DNA from 3 places in the Comamonas sp. Z1 genome. Region 3 is predicted to be linked to each of the others. Evidence: predicted binding sites of a transcription regulator. Region 3 holds the regulator's gene; each other region holds the start of a gene.
The links. Region 3 encodes FNR, which switches genes on or off when oxygen is low (the NO sensors DNR and NnrR bind a similar motif). Its sites were predicted from a motif close to TTGATNNNNATCAA; they were not measured.

Region 1 (3,271 bases), 270 kb from region 3:
GCCGCGCGCAGATGCAGGCCCAACGCCTCCCAGGTCACCGCCCTGCCTTGCAGGCGCTGCCACTGATGCAGCAGCTCATGGGCGAAGACGCCTGCCACCACAGGGTGGGCAAGCCGCAGCGGCTTATGCGGGTCCCGGTGCTCAAAAAAGCTGCGCGGCAGATAGATGCGCCCGCCGCCCAGGGACAGCGCGCGCCTGGTATCGCCCAGACGCCGCACATGCAGACGCATGCCGGGAAGCAGCTCATCCAGCGTAGTGCCGAAAAGCCGCTGCACGAATCCGGTCTCGACCGGCATCAGGCTTCGCCGCCAGAACATCATGCAACAGGCCGTGCGCAAGACGGATTCTGCATCTCGGAGACTCCCGGCACGCTCTAGAACTCGAAGACCTGAGCCGGCTGCGGAACCTGCACCGTGAAATGCAGGCGCTCGTGCAGCAGCGTGGCCAAGGCCTGGGAGGCATGCGGCTCCCCATGCACCACAAAGGTCTGCTGCGGCGGGCGAGTGAACGCGGCCGCCCAGTCCAGCAGGGCCTGCTGGTCGGCATGGGCCGAAAAGCCACCCAGGGTATGGATGCCCGCGCGGACCTCGACTTCATCGCCGAGCAGGCGCACCTGCCTGGCACCGTCGACCAACCTGCGGCCCAGCGAACCTTCGGCCTGAAAGCCGCAGATCACCACCGCACACTCGGGCCTGGGCAGATTGTTCTTCAGATGATGCAGCACCCGTCCCGCATCGCACATGCCGCTGGCCGAGATGATGACCGCACCGCTCTTGATGCGGTTGAGCTTGATGGAGTCCTCCACATCGCTGATGAAATGAATGTGCGGCGACTCCTTGAGTCTCCTGACGCTGCCCAGCAACTGCCTGGCCTCCTCGTCGAACACGCCGAAGTGCCGCAGCGTGATGTCCGTGGCCGCCACCGCCATCGGCGAATCCACAAATATCTCTACCGGCGGCAGGCGCTGCTGCTGGATCAGCTGCAGAAAGTGATAGAGCAGCTCCTGCGTGCGCCCCACGGCAAATGCCGGGATGACCACATTGCCATGAGGAGCCGTGCGCGTGACCACATCGACCAGCTCCTCCAGGGTATCGCCCGTGCTCCTGTGCTGCCGGTCGCCATAGGTGGACTCGATGAGCAGCAGATCGGCCTCCAGGATCGGCGTGGGATCGCGCAGAATCACCCGCCCCGGCTGGCCCAGATCGCCGCTGGCCACCAGCTTGCGCGTGCCGCCATGGCCATCTGCCAGCCATAGCTCCACAATGGCCGAGCCCAGAATATGCCCGGCATCCTGAAAACGTACCGTCACCGCAGGACGGGGTTCGAAGCTGTGGCCATAAGGCATGGCCTGGACCTGCTCCAGCGTGCTCGCCACATGGGCCAGCGAATACAGAGGAGCCGTCGGCTCGCGCTCGTGCCCCCGGCCTTCACGCCGGCGCCGCGCCGCCCGTTCGGCATCCATCATCTGGATATGGGCGCTGTCCTTGAGCAAGACCTCGAGCAAGTCCTTGGTGGCCAGCGTGGCATAAATAGGGCCCTTGAAGCCCTGGGCCACGAGCTTGGGCAGCAGGCCGCTGTGATCGATGTGCGCGTGGGTCAGAACGACGAAATCCAGACCTGCGGCATCAAAGGCAAAGGCTTGCTGATTGTGCTCGTCAGCCTCGCGACCGCCCTGGGCCATGCCGCAGTCGATCAGAAATCGGCAGCCATGCGCCTCGACCAGAAAACAGGACCCCGTAACCGACTGCGCCGCACCGTGAAAAGTGATGTTCATGAAGCACCCATTGACGATCCACATGGATCGTCAATGAATCTAGCACCACTGGCGCCTGCGTTTCCAGAGCCTCAAGTCTTGCCTTGACGCCCATCAAATCAACCGAAACCATAGCGACCACGTGCGGGCTGCGTCGATTGCTCGCACCAACGGCTCGCTGCCGTCTCCGGCTTTTCCAATACATGCCCTCCTGAGCTGCTGCGCCATTGGAGATGGAGTGCCCTGCCGCGTCACTCTGCTACGAGCTAGGTGCCCTGCGCCCTCGGCGGTACTAGCTGCCTCGGCTACGGCCCCCGGCATCCACATAGGCACCTGACTCAAAAAGATGCGCCTCAGCACTCTCAATGCGGTCGATGACCGGCTTGCCCGCGCGGCTGACCAGGAGTTCCAGCAGCGACTCTGTCAACGCCATCCCCGAGGTAATCGATGGAAAAAATGAAGGACTCTGAGTCGAGAAAAGCAGCGTCACATCCGCCAAAAGCGACAGTGGCGAGGCATCGCTATCGGTGATGGCAATCACTTTGCAACCAGCACGTTTGCCTGCTTCCACCACCTGCAGCACCTCCCGGGAATAGGGCGCGAAGCTGATGACCAGGAGTGCATCCTCCTCGGTCATGGATCGAGTCTGCATCTCCAGAGAGCCGCCCTGGCCGTCTATGAGATGCACGGAATTTCTGAAAAGCCGATACACATAGACGAAAGAAAACGCGATGGGAAAGCAGGCACGAAACCCCGCTACATGAACATTGGGCGCCGCTTCCAACAAGACGGCCGCATCGTTGAGCCCGCTCCTGCTATGACGCTCCGTGGCCTCAAGGTTCGCCTTGTGAACCTGAAATATCTCGCCCGCCAGACCTTGCTCACTGGCGCGCTCCAGCAAAGAGCGGGCCCTGTCGCCATAGGCTTCCCGGCCCAAGCCCATCTCCTGCGCAATCGCCTGCTTGAGTTCCGGCCAGCCGGCAAATCCTAGCTGCTGAGCAAATCGCACCAGCGTCGCCGGACGTGCGTCCGCGCTGATTCCCACGGTGCGCATCGAACTTATGACCACTTCATTGGGATGGTCCAGCACGTATTTCGCAATCCGCTGCAGAGCGGGACTCAGTGAGTTGAAGCGGCCTCGCAGCTCGTCTTTGACTGTCATTGTTGAAGACTCAATCGAAAGCGGTCCTCGCCAGACAGCTGACTCGAACGCTGATGGAACAAATGTTCCCAAAGCATACAACTCAGCAAAATACCTCTTGACGAAACATTTGTTCCATCAAATACTTTATTCAGAACATTAGTTCCATTTCACAGCAAAACAGCCAAGCATCCGTATCAGTTTTCGGAATACTCCCAATGACGCACGTCTTTCACCGCCATCTGCGAACAGCCCCACCCATTGCCGTATCAGCTTGCGGAATGCGAATTCAGGACGCCAGCGGCAATAGCTACCTGGACGCATCCGGGGGCGCAGCCGTTTCCTCACTGGGGCACGGGCATCCGGACGTGATTGCG
Region 2 (3,271 bases), on a different contig from region 3:
TGGCCATTACCGCCTTGGCCTTTGGCTTGGCTGCCTGCGGCAAGTCCGACGACAACAAGACCGCTGGCCAGAAGCTCGATTCCGCCATTTCCCAGACCGAGAAGGCTGCGGAAAATGCTGGCAGCAAGATTGAAGAAGGTACGGCCAAGGCCGGCGATGCAGCTGCCGATGCATTGGCCAAGGCTGGTGAAGCTACCGGTGCCGCCATGGAAAAGGCTGGCAACAAGATGGAAGAAGGCGCTGCCAAGGCGGGTGCTGCCCTCGATGACGCCGGCATTACCGCTGCCGTCAAGACCGATTTGATCAAGGCCCCGGAAATCAGCGCTCTGCAGATCAATGTGGACACCAAGGGCGGCGCAGTGACCCTGACTGGCACCGTGCCCAGCGAAGCCGTCAAGACCCAGGCCGGTGAGATCGCCAAGGCTGCCAAGGGCGTGACCTCGGTCAACAACAACCTGACCGTGAAGGCTGGCTGATCCCCCTAGGTCGCCACCTCGCATGAAGCCAGAGCGCGCAAGCCCTCTGGCTTTTTTGTGGCTGCATGGCACTAAGATCAGGGCATGACCCAAGCCGACCACAAGCTATCCACCCATCTGATCCATCATCCCTACAAGCCACCGACGGACTTCGAAGGCCCCCAGCTTGCCGTGCACAAGGCCTCGACTGTGTACTTCGAGAATGTGCAGGCCATGCGCGAGCGCCGCTGGCTTGACAAGAGCAGCTACACCTACGGTCTGCATGGCACGCCCACGACCTATGCCCTGGAAGAACGTCTGGCCTCGCTGGAAGGTGGTCTGCAATGCCTGCTGGTACCCAGCGGCCTGGCCGCGATTGCCACGGTGTCGCTGGCGCTGCTCAGGACGGGCGACGAGGTGCTGGTGCCCGATAACGTATACGGTCCCAACAAGACGCTGACCGAGGGTGAGCTGGCTCATTTTGGCATTCGCCATCAGTACTATGACCCCATGTGCGTCGAAGACCTGGCAGCCAAGATCACGCCGGCCACCAAGCTGGTCTGGCTGGAGGCTCCTGGCTCGGTAACCATGGAGTTCCCCGATCTTGTCGAGCAGGTGCGCCTGTGCCGGGCCAGGGGAGTGACCATGGTGCTGGACAACACCTGGGGCGCGGGTCTGGCTTTCCGTCCCTTCGACCTGCTGGGCGATGGCAGCCTGGGCGTCGATGTCACGGTCCATGCCCTGACCAAATACCCCAGCGGCGGCGGTGATGTGCTGATGGGCAGCATCATCACGCGCAACCAGCCCCTGCATATGCGCATCAAGCTCGCGCACATGCGCCTGGGCCTGGGCGTGAGCGGCAACGACGCCGAAGCCGTGCTGCGCAGCCTGCCCAGCATCGGCCTGCGCTATCACGCGCAGGATCGCTCGGCACGCCAGCTGGCGCAGTGGCTGGCTGCCCAGAGTGCCGTGGCGCAGGTGCTGCACCCCGCCATGCCTGATGCCCCGGGCCATGCTTGCTGGAAGCAGCTGTGCGGACAAGGGCAGGGCCAGGATGGCGTGGCCGCCGGTCTGTTCAGCGTGGTCATCGACGAGCGCTTCGACCAGGCGGCCGTCGATCGCTTCTGCGACAGCCTGCGCCTGTTCAAGCTGGGCTACAGCTGGGGCGGGCCCGTGAGTTTGGTCGTGCCCTATGAGCTGCCCGAGATGCGCAGCCGTGCCACACCCCACATCAAGGCGGGCACTGTGGTGCGCTTTGCCATCGGCCTTGAGGATACTAGCGATCTGCAGGCCGACCTGGCCCAGGCCCTGCTCAGGGCCTTTGGTTGAAGCTATTTAAATAGGAGCTGACAGCGCTTGTCGAGAAGCGATTTCAATGCTTTTATTGACTGAAGTCAATAAAGAATGGGCGCTATAAGCTCTTGTTTTCATAGTGAAAACGCGGAGGCCGGCATGCGGGCTTTCCGCAATGCAGATTCGAGGTTGAGCGGGTAACTTGTTCCTGTCAGCTGCCGCCACCGAGGCGCGGTACGGGCGACAAGGAGGGTCTCGCATGCAAGCTTCCCCTGTTTCCGAGGTCAAGGCCGAGTCCGGCAATCTGCAGATTCTGCAACTGCGCTGGAGCGAGCCCTGGCAATGGCTGCTGCTCGGCCTTAGCGATGTGCGGCGCGCACCAATGATTGCGCTGTTCTATGGCCTGTGTTTCTGGGGCATGGCACGTCTGATGGCCTGGGTGTTTCGCTCCAGCCCTGAATATCTGATGTCCATGGCCAGCGGCTGTCTGCTGGTAGGCCCCTTCCTGGCCATGGGCCTGTACTACGTCAGCAAGCAACTGGAGCAGGGCAAGCCCGTGCTGCTGTCGGAGTCGTTGACCTGCTGGGACAAGCATCTGGCCAGCATGGGCATGCTGGTCATGGTGCTGATGGTGCTGGAGATGCTCTGGGGGCGCGCCGCCATGGTGGTGTTCGCCATTTCGTTCGATACCGGCATGCCCAGTACGGCAACCCTGCTGCAGACCCTGCTGCGGCCCGAGAACTGGGAGTTCCTGCTGGGCTACACCGCGGTTGGCGGGATATTTGCTGCCTTGGTGTTTGCCAGCATGGTGGTTTCACTGCCCGCCATTCTTGATCTGGATACCGATGCCTTGACGGCCTGCATCACCAGCATGCGCGTGGTGGGTGCCAACACGGGTGTGATGCTGCTGTGGGGGCTGATCATCACCGTGTTGATCGCGGTCTCGCTGCTCTTCTACAGTGCAGGTCTGATCGTCATCGGGCCGCTGCTGGGTTGCACCAGCTGGCATGCTTATAAAGCCAGCGTCCGCGCCGAAAGCAAGGAGAACCCTGCTTAAGGTGCAATGAGGGGGGATGTCATGGAGTTCTGGAACTGGTTGAAAAAAATCTTCTCGCCTCAGTCCGGCGTGCCGGGGCGCAGCGCTGATTCGCAGCTGGCCTGGACTTCGGCAAGCAGTCGTGAAGACGGCAGCGACGTCTTCAACGACAGCTATTTTTGTGGCTCGGGCAGCGGCGAAGGTGTCTGCAGCACGGACGGCGGCGACTCCGGCGGTGATGGCGGAGGCAGCGGCGACTGAGGCCGCGCGGCCGTCACTTATTTCAGCAATGGCCTGAGCTTGGGCCAGACATTGGCCAGCATCTGTGGCTGAGCCTGGGCATTGGGGTGAATGCGGTCGCTCTGAAACCATCGCTCGGCGTCCGCAGCATCGCCGATGCCCGACAGCAGAAACGGCACCAGCGGCAGCTTTTGCGCGTCGGCAATGCTCCTGAACATCTCGGCAAATTGCTCGGTATAGGCCGCAC
Region 3 (3,271 bases):
ATCGCAATCAGGCTGGGTGCTGTAGCCCTGAAAATTGCGATGCAGGCGCCCCTGGCGCTTGGCAATGGCCAAAGAGTCGTCAGGCAGCGCAAAGTGGTCCATGCCTACATAGACATAACCGCCATCCATGAATGCATCAATTGCGCCGGAGAGCATGTTCAGCTTGTCCTGCCCCATGGGCAGGTCTGCCGATTCGATGCGCCTTTGCGGCTTGAAGCGCTCGGGCAGATGCGCATAGGCATACAGTGCAATGCGATCGGGGCGCAGCTCATTGACCTGTGCCAGCGTGCGCGCAAAAGACTCGGGCGTCTGCCTGGGCAAACCGTAGATCAGGTCCACATTGATGGAGACAAAGCCCAGGCGGCGCGCCTCGGCCACCAGCGCAAATACTTGCTCGGCGGGCTGCTCGCGGTGCACCGCTTTCTGCACCGCGGGATCAAAGTCCTGCACGCCAAAGCTCAGGCGATTGAACCCCATGTCCTTGAGAGCTCTCAGCCGCTCGTTGCTGACGGTGCGCGGATCGACCTCGATGGAGTACTCGCCCGCGGGATCCAGCTTGAAATGTTCACGCATCAAGACCATCAGCTGCTGCAACTCGGCATCGCTGAAAAAGGTCGGTGTGCCTCCGCCCAGATGCAGCTGGCTTACGAGCTGGCCTTTGCCGCAATGCTCGGTATGCATGGCCAGCTCGCGGCTCAAGTAGTCCAGATACTCGGCAGCCTTCTCATGATGCTTGGTCACGATCTTGTTGCAGGCGCAGTAATAGCAAAGCGACTCACAGAACGGCACATGCACATAAACGGACAGGGGCAAAGCGCGCGAGCCAGAATGCGTCTTGCGCTGCTTGAGTGCCAGTATGTAGTCGTCTGCACCAAAAGCCTCAACAAAACGGTCGGCTGTTGGGAACGATGTGTAGCGTGGGCCGGGGATATCAAAGCGGCTCAGCAACTCAGGCGTGACTGCGGTCATAACTGGGAGTTAGGGTGCGCCCACACTCTGTATAGAGCAGATTTCAATGGAAATCAGATCCTGAAAATCATGCCCAAAATAGGCAAAAGCGCATGTTTTTGAACGAATACAGGCAATGTGCCCCAAGGCAATCACCCTGTCCTTGATGAAAATCAAGAGACCTCAAGGCAAGTGCTGCGACAATTTGATCCATCTCATCTTCAACCACGAGGTCAATGACCAGCGCGACTCTCCACTCCGTGTCTGTCTGCGCCGTTGCAAAAAGCCCATGAATCTTCAGACCATCAAAGCATCCTGCTCCAACTGCAATCTGCGTGAACTGTGCATGCCCATGGGCCTGGACGATGAACAAATGGAGCGCATTGACGAGATTGTGGCCACGCGCCGCAAGGTCAAGCGCGGCGGTCTGCTGTTTCGCAATGGCGAAGAGTTCACCTCGCTGTATGCCATACGAACCGGCTTCTTCAAGACCAGCGTGGCCACCGAAGACGGACGCGATCAGGTCACAGGCTTTCAGATGGCTGGCGAAATCATTGGTCTGGACGGCATCGTCAACGACCACCACACTTGTGATGCCGTGGCCCTGGAAGACGCCGAGGTTTGCGTCATGCCGTTTGACAAACTGGAGCAGCTCTCGCGCGAGGTCACTGCCCTGCAGAACCATGTGCACAAGGTCATGAGCCGCGAAATCGTGCGCGAGCATGGCGTGATGCTGCTGCTGGGCAGCATGCGTGCCGAAGAGCGCCTGGCGGCCTTTGTGTTGAACCTGGTCCAGCGCCTGTCGGCACGCGGCTTTTCCAAGTCGGAACTGGTGCTGCGCATGACGCGCGAAGAAATCGGCAGTTACCTGGGCCTCAAGCTCGAGACCGTGAGCCGCACTTTCTCCAAATTTGCAGAGGAAGGCATTGTGGAAGTCAAGCAGCGCCACCTGCGCATCCTGGATACCGAGGCGCTCAAACGCATCGTCAACAGCCAGCAATGCCAGAACTGAACCGAGTCGACAGACACTCTCAAGACAAAGCCCGCGGACAGCGGGCTTTTTTGTCTGTGCGAATTAATCGGGCAGAGGCTCGGAAACGATGCCGCCATTGAGATCGCTGACGGAGCGCCCCAGCATCACCGTCATCGCACCTCCGATCAGGGTCACGACCCAGAAGGCAAAAAAAGCGACCGTATAGATGGCCTGGCGCGACCAGTCCAGGGGGGAGCCCAGCCAGTGCACATCCAGCGGGTCCACAAAGGCGAAAACCACCATCTCCATGATTGCCGCCGCCAGAAAGGCCGGCCAAACAATCCACATCCAGCGTCGAGCATCCATCCTGATTCTCCTTGGGCTGTGGGCTTGGTCATATTTTGCACAACAGTGGTGACCGTTCATGCAGGACTGCGGGCATGCACCGTGGCGGGAAACCCTGAACCACTCTCTTTTCAGTAGCATCCTGCGCCATCTGGATATCAAAAAACCATTTGCTTCTACATCAACGTTAGGCAGAGCATGCGCAACACGCTCTGATTTTGATATCGGCAACAAAAAAGGCCGCAAAAGCGACCTTGGCGGAGCAAGCGCCGGAGCGCTCAGCGATCCAGCGGATGGTCCTTGGCTGGCGTGGCCGCATGATTGCGGCCGGTGACTGCTGGGGCCAGGCTTTTTTCACTTTCGCTCAGGCGCTGGTTGATTTCCATGCCATGGCGGTAGTAGTCAGGGTCAATCACGGGATCAGGCCTGCTCAGTGCGATGTATGCGGTGACAAAGCCGGCAATCACCACGATCACCGGGCCGGCGATGATGAGCCAGACATGGGCAAACTTCCACCAGGGCTTGCCGTCCTCGGGGTGGATGATCTTGGCCGTTTGCGAGACCTTGGCTTGTGCTGCCGACATGATGAAACCTCTTTCCAAAATTCTGACCACCCAGACACACACGGCAGGGTGGCATAAATTGTTGCCGATTGGCGGTGCCCTTGTCCGGCCTCCGTGATGGCTCACGAAGACCGTCAAGACCTGGCATTAACGCGGCACCAGGAACACCGTCTTCTCGGAAATACGCCCTGCTCCGGCAGTCACTGCATCCACATTGAAGTGTACGGGGTGCGAGCCGGGAGTTGCTGAGCCATACGGAATCTGCAGCCGCACCGCAATGCCGCGCGTCTCTGCAGGGCCAACGCTCACTTCCTGCTCGGATGCGACTTCCAGATTCTCCAGGCCCACGGCGCTGATACGGTAGCGCTGCTCGGACTCGGTGGCGTTCATGATCTGCAGACGGTAGACGTTCTCCAGCTTGCCGCCCGCCACGATGCGCGAA

Region 1: FSY45_RS00985 (MBL fold metallo-hydrolase RNA specificity domain-containing protein) is a predicted target of FNR. The motif match lies at 1,858-1,871, and genes of this name have one in related genera.
Region 2: FSY45_RS08325 (DUF2189 domain-containing protein) is a predicted target of FNR. The motif match lies at 1,840-1,853, and genes of this name have one in related genera.

The regions. Positions count from the first base shown of each region.
Region 1 is NZ_VOQT01000001.1:222,373-225,643, forward strand. Features, by position in the region: gene FSY45_RS00980 (hypothetical protein) at 1-296, opposite strand, end outside; gene FSY45_RS00985 (MBL fold metallo-hydrolase RNA specificity domain-containing protein) at 374-1,774, opposite strand; gene FSY45_RS00990 (MurR/RpiR family transcriptional regulator) at 2,046-2,915, opposite strand; gene FSY45_RS00995 (aspartate aminotransferase family protein) at 3,113-3,271, shown strand, end outside.
Region 2 is NZ_VOQT01000003.1:345,159-348,429, reverse strand. Features, by position in the region: gene FSY45_RS08335 (BON domain-containing protein) at 1-476, shown strand, start outside; gene FSY45_RS08330 (PLP-dependent transferase) at 561-1,784, shown strand; gene FSY45_RS08325 (DUF2189 domain-containing protein) at 2,008-2,805, shown strand; gene FSY45_RS08320 (hypothetical protein) at 2,827-3,045, shown strand; gene FSY45_RS08315 (arylesterase) at 3,063-3,271, opposite strand, start outside.
Region 3 is NZ_VOQT01000001.1:487,413-490,683, forward strand. Features, by position in the region: gene hemN (oxygen-independent coproporphyrinogen III oxidase) at 1-969, opposite strand, end outside; gene fnr (fumarate/nitrate reduction transcriptional regulator Fnr) at 1,238-1,960, shown strand; gene FSY45_RS02170 (hypothetical protein) at 2,024-2,287, opposite strand; gene FSY45_RS02175 (FixH family protein) at 2,545-2,850, opposite strand; gene ccoG (cytochrome c oxidase accessory protein CcoG) at 2,977-3,271, opposite strand, start outside.